DNA from 3 places in the Streptomyces sp. NPDC001450 genome. Region 3 is predicted to be linked to each of the others. Evidence: riboswitches for the same ligand, from Rfam matches in the RefSeq annotation. Region 3 holds a riboswitch; each other region holds the start of a gene.
The links. Region 3 has a riboswitch for cobalamin ahead of ACWC5O_RS18505 (cobalamin biosynthesis protein). Riboswitches for the same ligand answer to the same signal wherever they lie in the genome.

Region 1: linked by a shared signal. The riboswitch ahead of ACWC5O_RS02720 (CbtB domain-containing protein) and the one ahead of ACWC5O_RS18505 (cobalamin biosynthesis protein) in region 3 are both predicted to bind cobalamin.
Region 2: linked by a shared signal. The riboswitch ahead of ACWC5O_RS14115 (ribonucleoside-diphosphate reductase subunit alpha) and the one ahead of ACWC5O_RS18505 (cobalamin biosynthesis protein) in region 3 are both predicted to bind cobalamin.

What each region holds. Positions count from the first base shown of each region.
Region 1 is NZ_JBSFHY010000002.1:182,245-186,584, forward strand. Features, by position in the region: gene ACWC5O_RS02715 (MMPL family transporter) at 261-2,447, shown strand; cobalamin riboswitch at 2,563-2,707, shown strand; gene ACWC5O_RS02720 (CbtB domain-containing protein) at 2,743-2,964, shown strand; gene ACWC5O_RS02725 (CbtA family protein) at 2,986-3,738, shown strand; gene ACWC5O_RS02730 (hypothetical protein) at 3,926-4,201, shown strand; gene ACWC5O_RS02735 (histidine phosphatase family protein) at 4,208-4,340, opposite strand, start outside.
Region 2 is NZ_JBSFHY010000010.1:225,996-230,335, forward strand. Features, by position in the region: gene ACWC5O_RS14105 (DUF3311 domain-containing protein) at 125-391, shown strand; gene mctP (monocarboxylate uptake permease MctP) at 388-1,998, shown strand; cobalamin riboswitch at 2,190-2,313, shown strand; gene ACWC5O_RS14115 (ribonucleoside-diphosphate reductase subunit alpha) at 2,438-4,340, shown strand, end outside.
Region 3 is NZ_JBSFHY010000015.1:63,776-68,115, reverse strand. Features, by position in the region: gene ACWC5O_RS18510 (cobyric acid synthase) at 1-1,156, opposite strand, end outside; gene ACWC5O_RS18505 (cobalamin biosynthesis protein) at 1,153-2,097, opposite strand; cobalamin riboswitch at 2,198-2,339, opposite strand; gene ACWC5O_RS18500 (hypothetical protein) at 2,747-2,974, opposite strand; gene ACWC5O_RS18495 (anion permease) at 3,003-4,250, opposite strand.

The DNA.
Region 1 (4,340 bases), on a different contig from region 3:
GCGCGAGCGACAGGTTGCTCCAACACCCGCCATCCAGGCGGGGGTTCACGCCTCGGCCGCGATTGAACAGCCATGACCGAAAAGAGATGGGTTTTTCGCGGCCGGGCGTCACACGATGGAATGATCTCGGCGTGCGGTCACTACGATCGCATCTCAAGACAACCATTCGACCGGCCCGAGAGTGCCGCCGGTCAGGGTCGCCGATGCCAGGGTCCGCTCCCCGGGCTGCGGTGATCTTCCTGCCCAGGAGGACCTTCCGCATGTTCCGACGCATTGGGAATGCCGTCGTCCGTCATCCCGTCTGGACGATCGTGGCATGGCTCATCGCGGCGGTGGCGATCGTCGCCACCGCGCCGAGCCTGCCCTCGAACAGCGACGAGAGCAGTTTCCTGCCAAAGAGTTACGAGTCGATCAAAGCGGCGGGTTTACAGGGGAAGGCGTTCCCCAGCGCCTTCACCCCGTCCGCGATCGCGCTTTATCAACGCACCGACGGCGGCAGGCTCACCGCCGCCGACAAACAGGACATCGCCCGGATCACCTCACAACTGGGCAAGAAGCACATCGACCAGGTGCAGAAGGTCGTCCCCGGCCAGCCGTCCAAGGACGGCAGGTATGACCTGACCCTGGTGCAGATGGACAGCAAGAACGCCGGCCAGCCCAAACAGATCGACGCGGCCAAGGTGTTGCGCGACGACGTCAAGGAACTGGCAACGGGCACGAACCTCGACGTCAAGCTCGGCGGCTCCGCCGCGCAGGCCCTCGACCAGCAGGACTCGTCCAAGCGCGGCCAGGCACTGATCGGCATCGGCACCTTCGCGATCATCCTGGTCACCCTGCTGATCATCTTCCGGGCGCCGATTCTGGCGATCCTCCCCCTGGTCCTGATCGGCCTGGTGTCGGCCGTCGCCAACGGACTGATCGCCTACGCCACCAAGCTGTTCGACCTACAGGCCAACAGCTCGATCTCGTCGATCCTGATCGTCGTGCTCTTCGGAGTGGGCACGGACTACTTCCTCTTCCTGATGTTCCGCTACCGAGAGCGTCTACGCGCCGGTGACGAGCCGAAGCAGGCCATGATCAACGCGGTCGACCGGGTCGGCGAGGCCATCGCCTCGGCCGCCGGAGCGGTCATCATCGCCTTCCTCGCGCTGGTGCTGTCCACGCTCGGCTTCCTCAAGCAGATGGGCCCGGCACTCGCCATCGCGGTCGCCGCCACGCTGGTGGCGGGCCTGACCCTGATCCCGGCCGTGGTCTCGCTCATCGGACCGAAGGTCTTCTGGCCCTCCAAGTCCTGGCAGCGGGAGCCGGAGAACGCCCGGTTCGCCGCCCTCGGCCGGGGCGTGCAGCGCCGCCCGGGGCTGACCGCCGCGGTGTCCGGCCTCGTCCTGGTCGCACTGTCGCTCGGCACCCTCGGCTTCAACGCCACGTTCGACCTGGCGGCGGGCTCCATGCCCAAGACCAAGGAGTCCATGGTCGTCCAGGACGAGATGCAGAAGGCGTACTCGGCGGGCGCCGCCGCCCCCACCGACGTCTTCCTGTCCAGCACCGACGGCAAGCAGCTGGACAAGTCCGGCCTGGACGCGTACGCCCAGAAACTCGGTGCCGTGGACGGCGTCGCGAGCGCTCGCCTGACCCAGTTGAACAAGGAAGGCACCACCGCCGACTTCACCGTCACGCTCAAGTACGAGGCGTCGACGGACAAGGCGATCGACGCCGTGGGCGAGGTGCGCGACGTCGCGCACTCCGACGCCCCCGAGGGCACCGAAGCCCTCGTCGGCGGCATGTCCTCGATCTACAAGGACATCGCCACGGCGGTCAACCACGACTACCGGACGGTCTTCCCCGTCGCCGCCCTCCTCATCATGGTCATCCTGGGGCTGCTGCTGCGCAGTGTGGTCGCCCCCTGGTATCTGATGGCCTCGGTGGGTCTCGGCTTCGGTGCCACCCTCGGCGCCACGGTCTGGATCTTCCAGGAGGGACAGGGCCATTCGGGTCTGATGTTCATGCTCCCGGTGATCATGTATCTGTTCGTGGTCGCCATCGGCACCGACTACAACATCCTCATGATCGCCCGGCTCCGCGAGGAGGCCCGCGAGGGCCGCGAGCCGCGTGAGGCGGCCGGCATGGCGCTCCGGCACGCCGGGCCGACCGTGGCGGCGGCCGGTTTCATCCTGGCGGCGACCTTCGCCACGATGATGCTGGCGGGCAACGCGCTGCTCACGGAGATGGGTTTCGCGGTCTCCTTCGGTATCGCGGTCGCCGCCTTCGTGATGGCGATGTTCTTCACGCCGAGCCTGACCGCGCTGATCGGCCACGCGGCGTGGTGGCCGGGACACGGGGACCAGGCACGGGAAGTGGCAGCCGGTGCCGGATCTCCTGACGCCGGTTCGGTTCCCGGCCAGAACCGGGACACGGTCGCACCCGATCCGTCGGGCCGCCGCGGCTAGCGGTACGAGGACGGAGCAGGTCTGCCGGGCCGCACGGCCCGGCAGACCCAACCCGCCGTCGGCGCAGCGGCCGACGCGAGAGGAAGATCACGACTGGCCACGCGGTCTTGGCCATGCACGCGCCACGCGGTACGGTCTGTCCGATATCGACGACGGCGAAACGGAAGCCGGTGGGAATCCGGCACGGTCGCGCCACTGTATGCGGAACACCCCTGGGTGTCCCGTGAGTCAGACCCGTGGCCGTCGTCATGTGCACCACCGAGATGGGACGCGAACTCCCAGAGGAGGTCCTGCCATGGCGCAGACCGTCGCCCAGCCGACAGCCACCACCCCCGCCGTTCCCGCCACGCTGCCGCTGAAGGCGATCGCTCCGTGGGCGGTCTTCTTCGGCATCCTCATGCTCGTCCTGCTGTACTTCGTCGGCGCCGAGCAGGGCGCCACCTCCGTGTTCAACGGCACGGACGTCCACGAGTGGGTGCACGACGCACGCCACCTGCTCGGCTTCCCCTGCCACTGACGGGAGGGACGCCGCTCGACCATGAACTCCGCAACCGTGAGAAACCTTCTCGTGCGGGGCATGCTCGCCGGCCTGGCCGCCGGCGTGCTCGCCCTCGTCGCCGCCTACTTCCTCGGTGAGCCCGACGTCGACAGCGCGATCAGCTTCGAGGACGCCCACTCCCACGAGCACGGGATGGAGGTCGTCTCCCGCTCCCTGCAGTCCACTGCGGGCCTGGCCACCGGTGTGCTCGTCTACGGGGTCGCCTTCGGCGGCATCGCCGCGCTCGCCTTCTGCGTCGCGCTCGGCCGTGTCGGCCGCTTCGGCCCCCGGGCGACCGCGCTGCTGCTGTCCGGCTGCGCACTGCTCGCCGTGTACGTCGTCCCGTTCCTGAAGTACCCGGCCAACCCGCCGTCGGTCGGCGATCCCGACACCATCGGTAAGCGGACGACCCTGTACTTCCTGATGATGCTGCTCAGCGTGCTCCTGGCGGTCGCCGCCACCATCCTGGGCAAGCGCCTCGCGCCTTCTCTGGGCACCTGGTACGCGACCGTCGTCGCGGTCGCCGCCTTCGCCGTCGCGATCGGCCTGGCCTACGCCTTCCTGCCGGCCGTCAACGAGGTGCCGAAGGACTTCCCGGCCACCCTGCTGTGGCGGTTCCGTCTCTCCGCACTGGCCATCCAGGCCGTACTGTGGGGCGGATTCGGCCTGCTCTTCGGCGAGTTGGCCGAGCGGCAGCTGAACCCGAAGCCCGCGACCGCCGCGTCCGGGCGAGGAGTTCCCGCCACGCACTGATCCCTTCAGGACATGAGAGGGCCCTTCGGAACCGGCGGATTCCAGGGGCCCTCTCGCGTTTCCGGGACACCGGCGGAGGCGACGAGCGCAGGAGCCGAGTGGCCAGGCAACGTCCCGAACCGCGTGCCACATCACTCTCGGCGGACGCGAGGCGGTCGCCCTGACGGTGGAGGAGTACGCCCAACTCATGGCCAGCCGACGCCAGATCGGCGGCCAGAGTGCGCGGGTACGGGTGCTCGCCCAGCAGGTCAAGCGGACCGAGCGACTTCTCGACGCGCTGGAAGCCCTGGTCGGTGGCCCAACGGCCGCCTGCCGCACGCCCGATGAGGGCACGGGCCGACGGGCGGCGGCCGACGGCCACGGTGACCACGGTGACCACGGCACGACCGGTGACACGGACACCGACTGCCTGCGGTGCGCGATGGCGGCACTGCTGCGCCGCCATCGGGACGCGACTCCCTGACCGCCGTCACTCGCCCGGCTGAGCGAGGCCGTGGCTGAGCCGCACGTTCCAGCGACCGGACCGGCCGGTGACCTCCGTCGCCGTGAGCGGCGGGACGTCGAGGCGCCAGAACGCCGCCTCGGGCGCGCCCAACGCGTGT
Region 2 (4,340 bases), on a different contig from region 3:
TCTTCACGCCACAACCTCCAAATCGACATACCGTTATGCGGTCGAGGTCTTCCGCTGCCACGACACCGTCACCTAGATTGCCTGCGCATTACACAGATGATCAGCGAGGGGACGGAGCCGTGGCATGTCCGAAACGCCTGAAGTGAGACCACCGGTCGTGACGCCGGCCCGCGTGATCATCGGCCTGTGTCTCGTCGCGCCCTTCGTGGCGATGCTGTGGGTGGGCTCGTACGCCAAGACGGACCCCGCGTTCATCGGGATCCCGTTCTTCTACTGGTACCAGATGCTGTGGGTGCTGGTCTCCACCGCACTCACGATGCTCGCGTACAAGCTCTGGCGGCGTGACCAGAGCGCCCGCAGGGCCACTCAGGGCAAGGGGGCGGCGCAGTGAAGAACGGCGTCAACGGCGTCGCGCTCGGCGTCTTCATCTTCTTCTTCCTGGCCGTCACGGCCATGGGCTTCCTGGCCGCCCGCTGGCGCAGGGCCGAGAACGAGCACTCCCTGGACGAATGGGGCCTGGGGGGACGGTCGTTCGGCACCTGGGTCACCTGGTTCCTGCTCGGCGGCGACCTGTACACGGCGTACACCTTCGTCGCCGTACCGGCGGCGATCTACACGGCGGGCGCGGCCGGCTTCTTCGCCGTGCCGTACACCATCCTGGTCTACCCGCTGATCTTCACGTTCCTGCCCCGCCTGTGGTCGGTCTCGCACAAGCACGGCTACGTGACGACCTCGGACTTCGTGCGCGGCCGCTTCGGCTCCAAGGGCCTGTCGCTGGCCGTGGCGCTCACCGGCATCCTCGCGACGATGCCGTACATCGCGCTCCAGCTCGTCGGCATCCAGGCGGTGCTGGACGTGATGGGCGTCGGCGGCGGCGAGAACACCAACTGGTTCGTGAAGGATCTGCCGCTGCTCATCGCCTTCGGCGTGCTGGCCGCGTACACCTACTCGTCGGGCCTGCGCGCGCCCGCGCTGATCGCGTTCGTCAAGGACACGCTGATCTACATCGTCATCGCGGTGGCGATCATCTACATCCCGATCAAGCTGGGCGGCTTCGACGACATCTTCGCCAAGGCCGGCGAGAAGTTCACGAAGGCGGGTGCGGGCGGGCTCGTACCGGCCCCCGCGGGCCAGTGGACGTACGCCACGCTGGCGCTCGGTTCGGCGCTCGCGCTGTTCATGTACCCGCACTCGATCACCGCGACGCTCTCCTCCAGGAGCCGTGAGGTGATCCGGCGCAACACCACGATCCTGCCGCTGTACTCGCTGATGCTGGGCCTGCTCGCGCTGCTCGGCTTCATGGCGATCGCGGCCGGGGTGCAGGTCACCAACGGGCAGCTGGCGATTCCGCAGCTGTTCGAGGACATGTTCCCGGACTGGTTCGCGGGCGTGGCCTTCGCGGCGATCGGCATCGGTGCCCTCGTGCCCGCGGCCATCATGTCCATCGCGGCGGCGAACCTCTTCACCCGCAACATCTACAAGGACTTCATCAACCCCGACGCCACGGCCGAGCAGGAGACCCGGGTCTCCAAGCTCGTGTCGCTGCTGGTGAAGGTGGGCGCGCTGGTCTTCGTCCTGACGATGGACAAGACGGTCGCCATCAACTTCCAGCTGCTGGGCGGCATCTGGATCCTGCAGACCTTCCCGGCCCTGGTCGGCGGCCTGTTCACGCGCTGGTTCCACCGCTGGGCGCTGCTCGCCGGCTGGGCGGTCGGCATGGTCTACGGCACGGTCGCCGCATACGGGGTGGCCTCGCCGACCCAGAAGCACTTCGGTGGCTCCGCCAAGGAGATCCCGGGCATCGGTGAGATCGGCTACATCGGTCTCACGGCCTTCGTGCTGAACGTCGCCGTCACGGTGGTCCTGACCTTCGCCATGAAGGCGCTGAAGGCCCCCGAGGGCCTCGACGAGACCCGCCCGGAGGACTACACGGCGGACGCGGGCGATCCGGGAGTTCAGGTGGAACTTCCGCCGGCCACGGCAGACGCCGGGCACTGAGGCACGCCCCCAAAGGGGCGCGGGGCTGTATTGGCACGCGCCTCGGCCCGTGGGCGCGAGCAACCACGATCCACCCGCAGCGGGCCGCCGACAACAAGCACCACGGCGGCCCGCTGTTGACCCTCTGAAGCCGCCACAACACGCAACAGACACAACATCTGGGGGTGACACCACAACCCGGCACTAGATGTATGCTCATCCTCGCTGTCGCCGCAGGGGAATCCGGTGCGAATCCGGAACTGTCCCGCAACGGTGTACTTGCGTGCATCCGCACGCCTGTTCAGTCCGAGGACCTGACGGCAGCGCGCGCCCGGCCGTCCGGTCCGGGTGCCTTCAGACGTCCGGGCCTCGTGGAGTGGGCCGGTGGACGCGACGCCGTGCGCGCTCGTGCTGCCCCTGCCCTCCGCCAGGCCCCGTGCCGAGCGAGGGAGAGCCCCACGTGACCATCGCGCCAGCCGACCCGGCTTCAGCCGTCCAGGCGACCGCAGCTCCGGTGGAGACCGACGGTCCCGGTGCCGCGCTGCTGCGGACCCTGACCGAGCTGACCGCCGACCTCCCCGACGCCGACCCCGGCCGGGTCGCCGCAGCCGCGCTGCGGGGCCGGTCATCGCGGGCCGACGAGGCGGAGTTGCGCGAGCTGGCCACGGAGGCGGCCGCCGGCCTCATCTCCGAGGACCCGGCCTACTCCCGGCTGGCCGCCCGGCTGCTGACCATCTCGATCCGCGCCGAGGCCGCCTCGCAGGGCGTGACGTCCTTCACCGGGTCCGTCGCCGTGGGCCACCGCGAGGGCCTGGTCGCCGACCGCACCGCGGAGTTCGTACGGCTGCACGCCGAGCGTCTCGACACGCTGATCGACGCGGCCGGCGACGACCGCTTCGGCTACTTCGGCCTGCGCACCCTGCACAGCCGCTACCTGCTGCGCCACCCCCTCACCCGCAAGGTGATCGAGACGCCCCAGCACTTCATGCTGCGCGTCGCCGCGGGTCTCGCCGAGGACGACACGACCCGCTCCGTCGACGAGGTCGCCGCGCTCTACGGGCTCATGAGCCGCCTCGACTACCTGCCCTCCTCCCCCACCCTCTTCAACTCCGGTACGCGGCACCCGCAGATGTCGTCCTGCTACCTCCTCGACTCCCCGCTGGACGAGCTGGACTCCATCTACGACCGCTACCACCAGGTCGCCCGCCTCTCCAAGCACGCCGGCGGCATCGGTCTGTCGTACTCCCGCATCCGCAGCCGCGGTTCGCTGATCCGCGGCACCAACGGGCACTCCAACGGCATCGTCCCGTTCCTGAAGACCCTGGACGCCTCGGTGGCCGCGGTGAACCAGGGCGGCCGGCGCAAGGGCGCTGCCGCGGTGTACCTGGAGACCTGGCACTCCGACATCGAGGAGTTCCTGGAGCTGCGCGACAACACCGGTGAGGACGCCCGCCGTACCCACAACCTCAACCTGGCGCACTGGATCCCGGACGAGTTCATGCGCCGGGTCAACGCCGACGAGCAGTGGTCGCTGTTCTCCCCGGCCGACGTGCCGGAGCTCGTCGACCTGTGGGGCGAGGAGTTCGATGCGGCCTACCGCAAGGCGGAGGCGAACGGGCTCGCGAAGAAGACCATCCCGGCCCGCGACCTGTACGGCCGGATGATGCGCACCCTCGCGCAGACCGGCAACGGCTGGATGACCTTCAAGGACGCCGCGAACCGCACCGCCAACCAGACGGCCGAGGCGGGCCACGTCGTCCACTCCTCCAACCTCTGCACGGAGATCCTGGAGGTCACCGACGACGGCGAGACGGCGGTCTGCAACCTGGGCTCGGTCAACCTCGGTGCCTTCGTGCGCGACGGGGACGTCGACTGGAAGCGCCTCGACGAGACCGTCCGCACGGCCGTCACCTTCCTCGACCGCGTGGTCGACATCAACTTCTACCCGACCGAGCAGGCGGGCCGCTCCAACGCCAAGTGGCGTCCGGTGGGCCTGGGTGCGATGGGTCTGCAGGACGTCTTCTTCAAGCTGCGCCTGCCCTTCGACTCAGCCGAGGCCAAGGCCCTGTCGACGCGGATCGCCGAGCGGATCATGCTCGCCGCGTACGAGGCCTCCGCCGACCTGGCCGAGCGCAACGGCGCGCTGCCTGCCTGGGACAAGACCCGGACCGCCCGGGGTGTCCTGCACCCCGACCACTACGACGCCGAGCTGACCTGGCCCGAGCGCTGGGCGGCCCTGCGTGAGCGGATCGCCGCGGTCGGCATGCGCAACTCGCTGCTGCTGGCGATCGCCCCGACCGCCACCATCGCGTCCATCGCGGGCGTGTACGAGTGCATCGAGCCGCAGGTCTCCAACCTGTTCA
Region 3 (4,340 bases):
CCCCCACCGGCCGGGTCAGGGTCTTCTCGCGGGCGAACCGCACGCGCACGGGGAGCACTCCGAGTCCCGGGACGCTGCCGGCGCGCGACTCGACCTCGTCCTCGATGTGCTCGCCGAGGATCTGGAAGCCACCGCAGACGCCGAGCACCGGGCGTCCCTCCGCGGCCCTTCTGACGAGGGCGTCCGCGAGACCCCGCTCCCGCAGCCACGCGAGCGCCCTGACCGTCCCCCGGGTCCCCGGGATCACCACGAGGTCGGCGTCCGCCAGCTCCTCCGGCCGGTCCACGAACCGCACCACGACACCCGGCTCGGCGGCCAGCGCGTCCACGTCCGTGAAGTTGGACATGAGCGGGACCGCGCAGACGGCGACCCGCAGCACGTCCTCGCCGACGGGCGGTGCGGTGTTCGACTCCCGCACGGTCCCGCGCAGGGAGACTCTCAGGCCGTCCTCCTCGTCGATGCCGAGCCCGTGCCGGAACGGCAGCACGCCGTACGTGTGCCGTCCGGTGAGCCCGTGCAGCATGCCCAACCCCGGCTCCAGCAGGCTGACATCCCCGCGGAACTTGTTCACCAGGAAACCGGCGACCAGCTCCTGGTCCTCCCGGGACAGCAGCGCGACGGTCCCGAAGAAGGAGGCGAACACGCCCCCGCGGTCGATGTCACCCACCACGAGCACGGGAAGCCGCGCGTTCCGCGCGATCCCCATGTTCACGATGTCGGTGCGCCGCAGATTGATCTCCGCGGGCGAACCGGCCCCCTCACAGATCACCGCGTCATACGTGCCCCGCAACTCGGCCAGACAGTCCAGCACCGTGCCGAGCAGCCGCTGCTGGCGCCCCCCGTGGTACCCGCGCGCGCTCAGCTCGCCCACCGGCTTGCCGAGCAGCACCACCTGGCTGCTCTGCTCACCACCGGGCTTGAGCAGCACGGGGTTCATCAGCGCGGTCGGCTCGACACGGCAGGCCTGGGCCTGCATGGCCTGAGCCCGCCCGATCTCGGCACCCTCCCGGGTCACGAACGAGTTGAGGGACATGTTCTGCGCCTTGAAGGGCGCGACCTTGACGCCCTGGCGCACCAGCCACCGGCAGATCCCGGCCGTCACGACGCTCTTGCCGGCGTCGGAGGTGGTGCCGGCGACGAGGAGACCACCGTTCACTTCCCACGTCCCTTCACGAGTCGGCGCGCGGCGACCGTGCCGCCGAGCGCGAGCAGACCGACCCGGCGGGAGAGCCGTACGGCCCGGTCGATGTCGGTGACCCGGACGGGCCGCCCGGTGTCCCCGTTGAGCACGGGCCGGTGTTCGACGCGCCCGCCGTAGGAGAGCGTCCCGCCCAGCCGCACGCCGAGGGCGCCCGCGAACGAGGCCTCGACGGGCCCGGCGTTGGGACTCGGGTGCTTGCGGGCGTCCGCCCGCCAGGCGCGCAGGGCGCCTCGGGGGTCGGGTCCGGCGGCGGCCGCGAGTACGGCGGTCAGCCGCGCCCCAGGCCAGCCGGCGAGGTCGTCCAGCCGGGCGGAGGCCCAGCCGTAGCGCCGGAAGCGGGCCGACTTGTGCCCCACCATCGCGTCCAGGGTGTTGACGGCCCGGAAGCCGAGCAGCCCCGGCACCCCGCCCACCGCACCCCACACCAGCGCACCCACCACGGCGTCCGAGGTGTTCTCGGCAACGGACTCGACCACGGCCCGGGCCATCCCGTCGGCGTCGAGGGCCTGCGGATCCCGCCCGCACAGATGCGGCAGCCGCGCCCGCGCCGCCTCGACGTCCCCGGACTCCAGCGCGCGCCCGACGGTCCGCGCCTCCCGGGCGAGCGAAGTGCCCCCGACCACGGCCCAGGTGGCGGCGGCGGTCAGCGCGACGGAGGCGACGGGGGAGCGGCGCACGGCCCGCTCGGCCGCGGCCCCCAGAGCGACGGCACCCCCGGCGCACAGGGCGGTGTGCAGCGCACCCCAGCCGCGGTGGTCGTGCCACAGCGCGCGTTCCACGGCGGCGGCCGCCCGTCCGAACGCGGCGACCGGATGCCCGCGGCGCGGATCGCCGAGGACGAGGTCGCCGACGAGGCCGGCGGCGGCGCCGTACGCGTAGAAGCGATCGGCACCCATCGGCTCAGCCGGCCGTGGGGGCAGGCAGGGCCCTGTTACTGAACCTCAATCGGCAGCCGCGCATGGCGATATGTCCTCACTCAGGGTGTCCGCGCCCTGGTTCGACGAGACCGGCGGTGAGAGTTCCTGGCTCCCGGGGTTTTCTTCCCCGGTGACAGTGGCGGGACCGCGCCGGATTCGCACCGGCTTCCTCTGCTGCCGCCGTACATGGCGTGGGCAGTCCACCACGCGCCCGGAAGGGCCGTCAACTTGCCTTTGACCTGGGAAGCCGGACTGTGCTGAGGCCCACATCGCCAGCACGCCGGGCGGCGCCGAGCGACCCGGTCGCGGTGAATTCCACTCCCTCGGGCGGCATTCGGGGATCCCGCTTGTGCTCACGGACCGTGACCGCCTGCAAGAGGTCTCGCGGGACGGCACGGCTGTCCCGGCGGCCGCCTAGACCCTCCAGCAGGCGCTCGCCCGGGTGCGGCCTGCGCTGGCCGCGCTGGTGAACGAGGCCCGGGGACTGGCGAGACCGCCCGCGTCCGTCACCGTGTCGGCTACGGCACCCCCGACGGCTCCCGTCTCCGTGGACAGGCGGCGGACACGCGTCCGCCCTGTCGATCCGACTGAAGCGGTGTCGACAGGGCGGACGATACGGACTTGGCCGTCAGGGCTTGGCCACGATCAGATAGATCCCGTACGCCACGGCAGCCGCACAAGCGGCGAAGCACACGTACGCACCAGTCACGGCCAGCCCGGCGGACCCGCCCTGCGCCGTGGCCTTCTCGCGGCGCGACAGGCCGTTGACGCCGAGGGTGAACAGGGCCACCAGGCCCACCGTGAACGCGAGGCTGACGCCGAAGACGGAGCCGATGGCCGCCCAGTCGATCTTCATGGGGATGCTTCCTTCGGTTACCGGGCGGTCAGACGGCGGCGGCCGGCGGGGTCGCCGGAGCGGGTTCGGTGGTGGCCGGAGCCGGGATCGTCGCCGACAGGTCCTCGGCGACGGTGCCCGCGGGCGGCGGGGTCACCGCGGCGATGGCGGTGGTCACCACGCCGGCCGGCTCCGCCGTGTCGTCGACGACGTTGGTGTGGTCGACGACCTCGCGGCGGGAGATCTTCCAGATCGCGGCGCTGGCACCGACCAGGAAGACGGCGACGACCGCGGTGCCCCAGTCACCCAGGTCCGTGACGGACTCGGCGCCCGCGCCGACCAGCGCGGCGGCCGGCAGGGTCAGCGCCCAGGCGATGACCATGCGGGTCGCGGTGGACCAGCGGACCACACCGCCCTTGCGGCCCAGACCCGCACCCATCACCGAGCCGGAGACGACGTGGGTGGTGGAGAGGGAGAAGCCGAGGTGGGAGGAGGCCAGGATGGCCGTGGCCGCGCTGGTCTGGGCGGCGAAGCCCTGTCGCGCCTCGAGTTCGGTCAGGCCCTTGCCCATGGTGCGGATGATGCGCCAGCCGCCGATGTAGGTGCCGAGCGCGATGGCCAGACCCGCGGAGAGGATGACCCAGGTGGGAGGGTTGGAGCCGGGGGCGATGGCGCCGCCCGCGATGAGGGCGAGGGTGATGATGCCCATCGTCTTCTGCGCGTCGTTGGTGCCGTGGGCGAGGGAGACGAGACCGGCGGAGGCGATCTGGCCGGCGCGGTAGCCCTTGCGGGTGGCCTCACCGTCGGCGTTCTTGCCGATGCCGTAGGAGAAGCGGGTGGCCAGCATCGCGGCGAGACCCGCGACGATCGGGGCGGCGACCGCCGGGAGCAGCACCTTGGTGACCAGCACGTCACTGTGGACGGCACCGAAGCCCGCGGAGGCGACGGTGGCGCCGATCAGGCCGCCCATCAGGGCGTGCGAGGAGCTGGACGGCAGTCCCACCAGCCAGGTCAGCAGGTTCCAGAGGATCGCGCCGACCAGGGCGGCGAAGATGACCTCGGGACGTATGCCGTTCTCATCGACAAGACCCTTGGAGATCGTGTTGGCGACCTCCACGGAGAGGAAAGCGCCTACAAGGTTGAGAGCGGCGGACATGGCCACCGCGACCTTGGGCTTGAGGGCACCGGTCGAGATGGTGGTGGCCATCGCGTTGGCGGTGTCATGAAAACCGTTCGTGAAATCGAACACGAGTGCGGTTACCACCACAATCGCGAGGATCAGCGAGAAGTTTTCCATTTACCCAGGCAATCGTTCGAGGTCATTGGCTGTTGGACCGTAGGCAACCTGGGTGAACGGAAGGTGAACTAGGGCGGGCTTCAGGGTGTC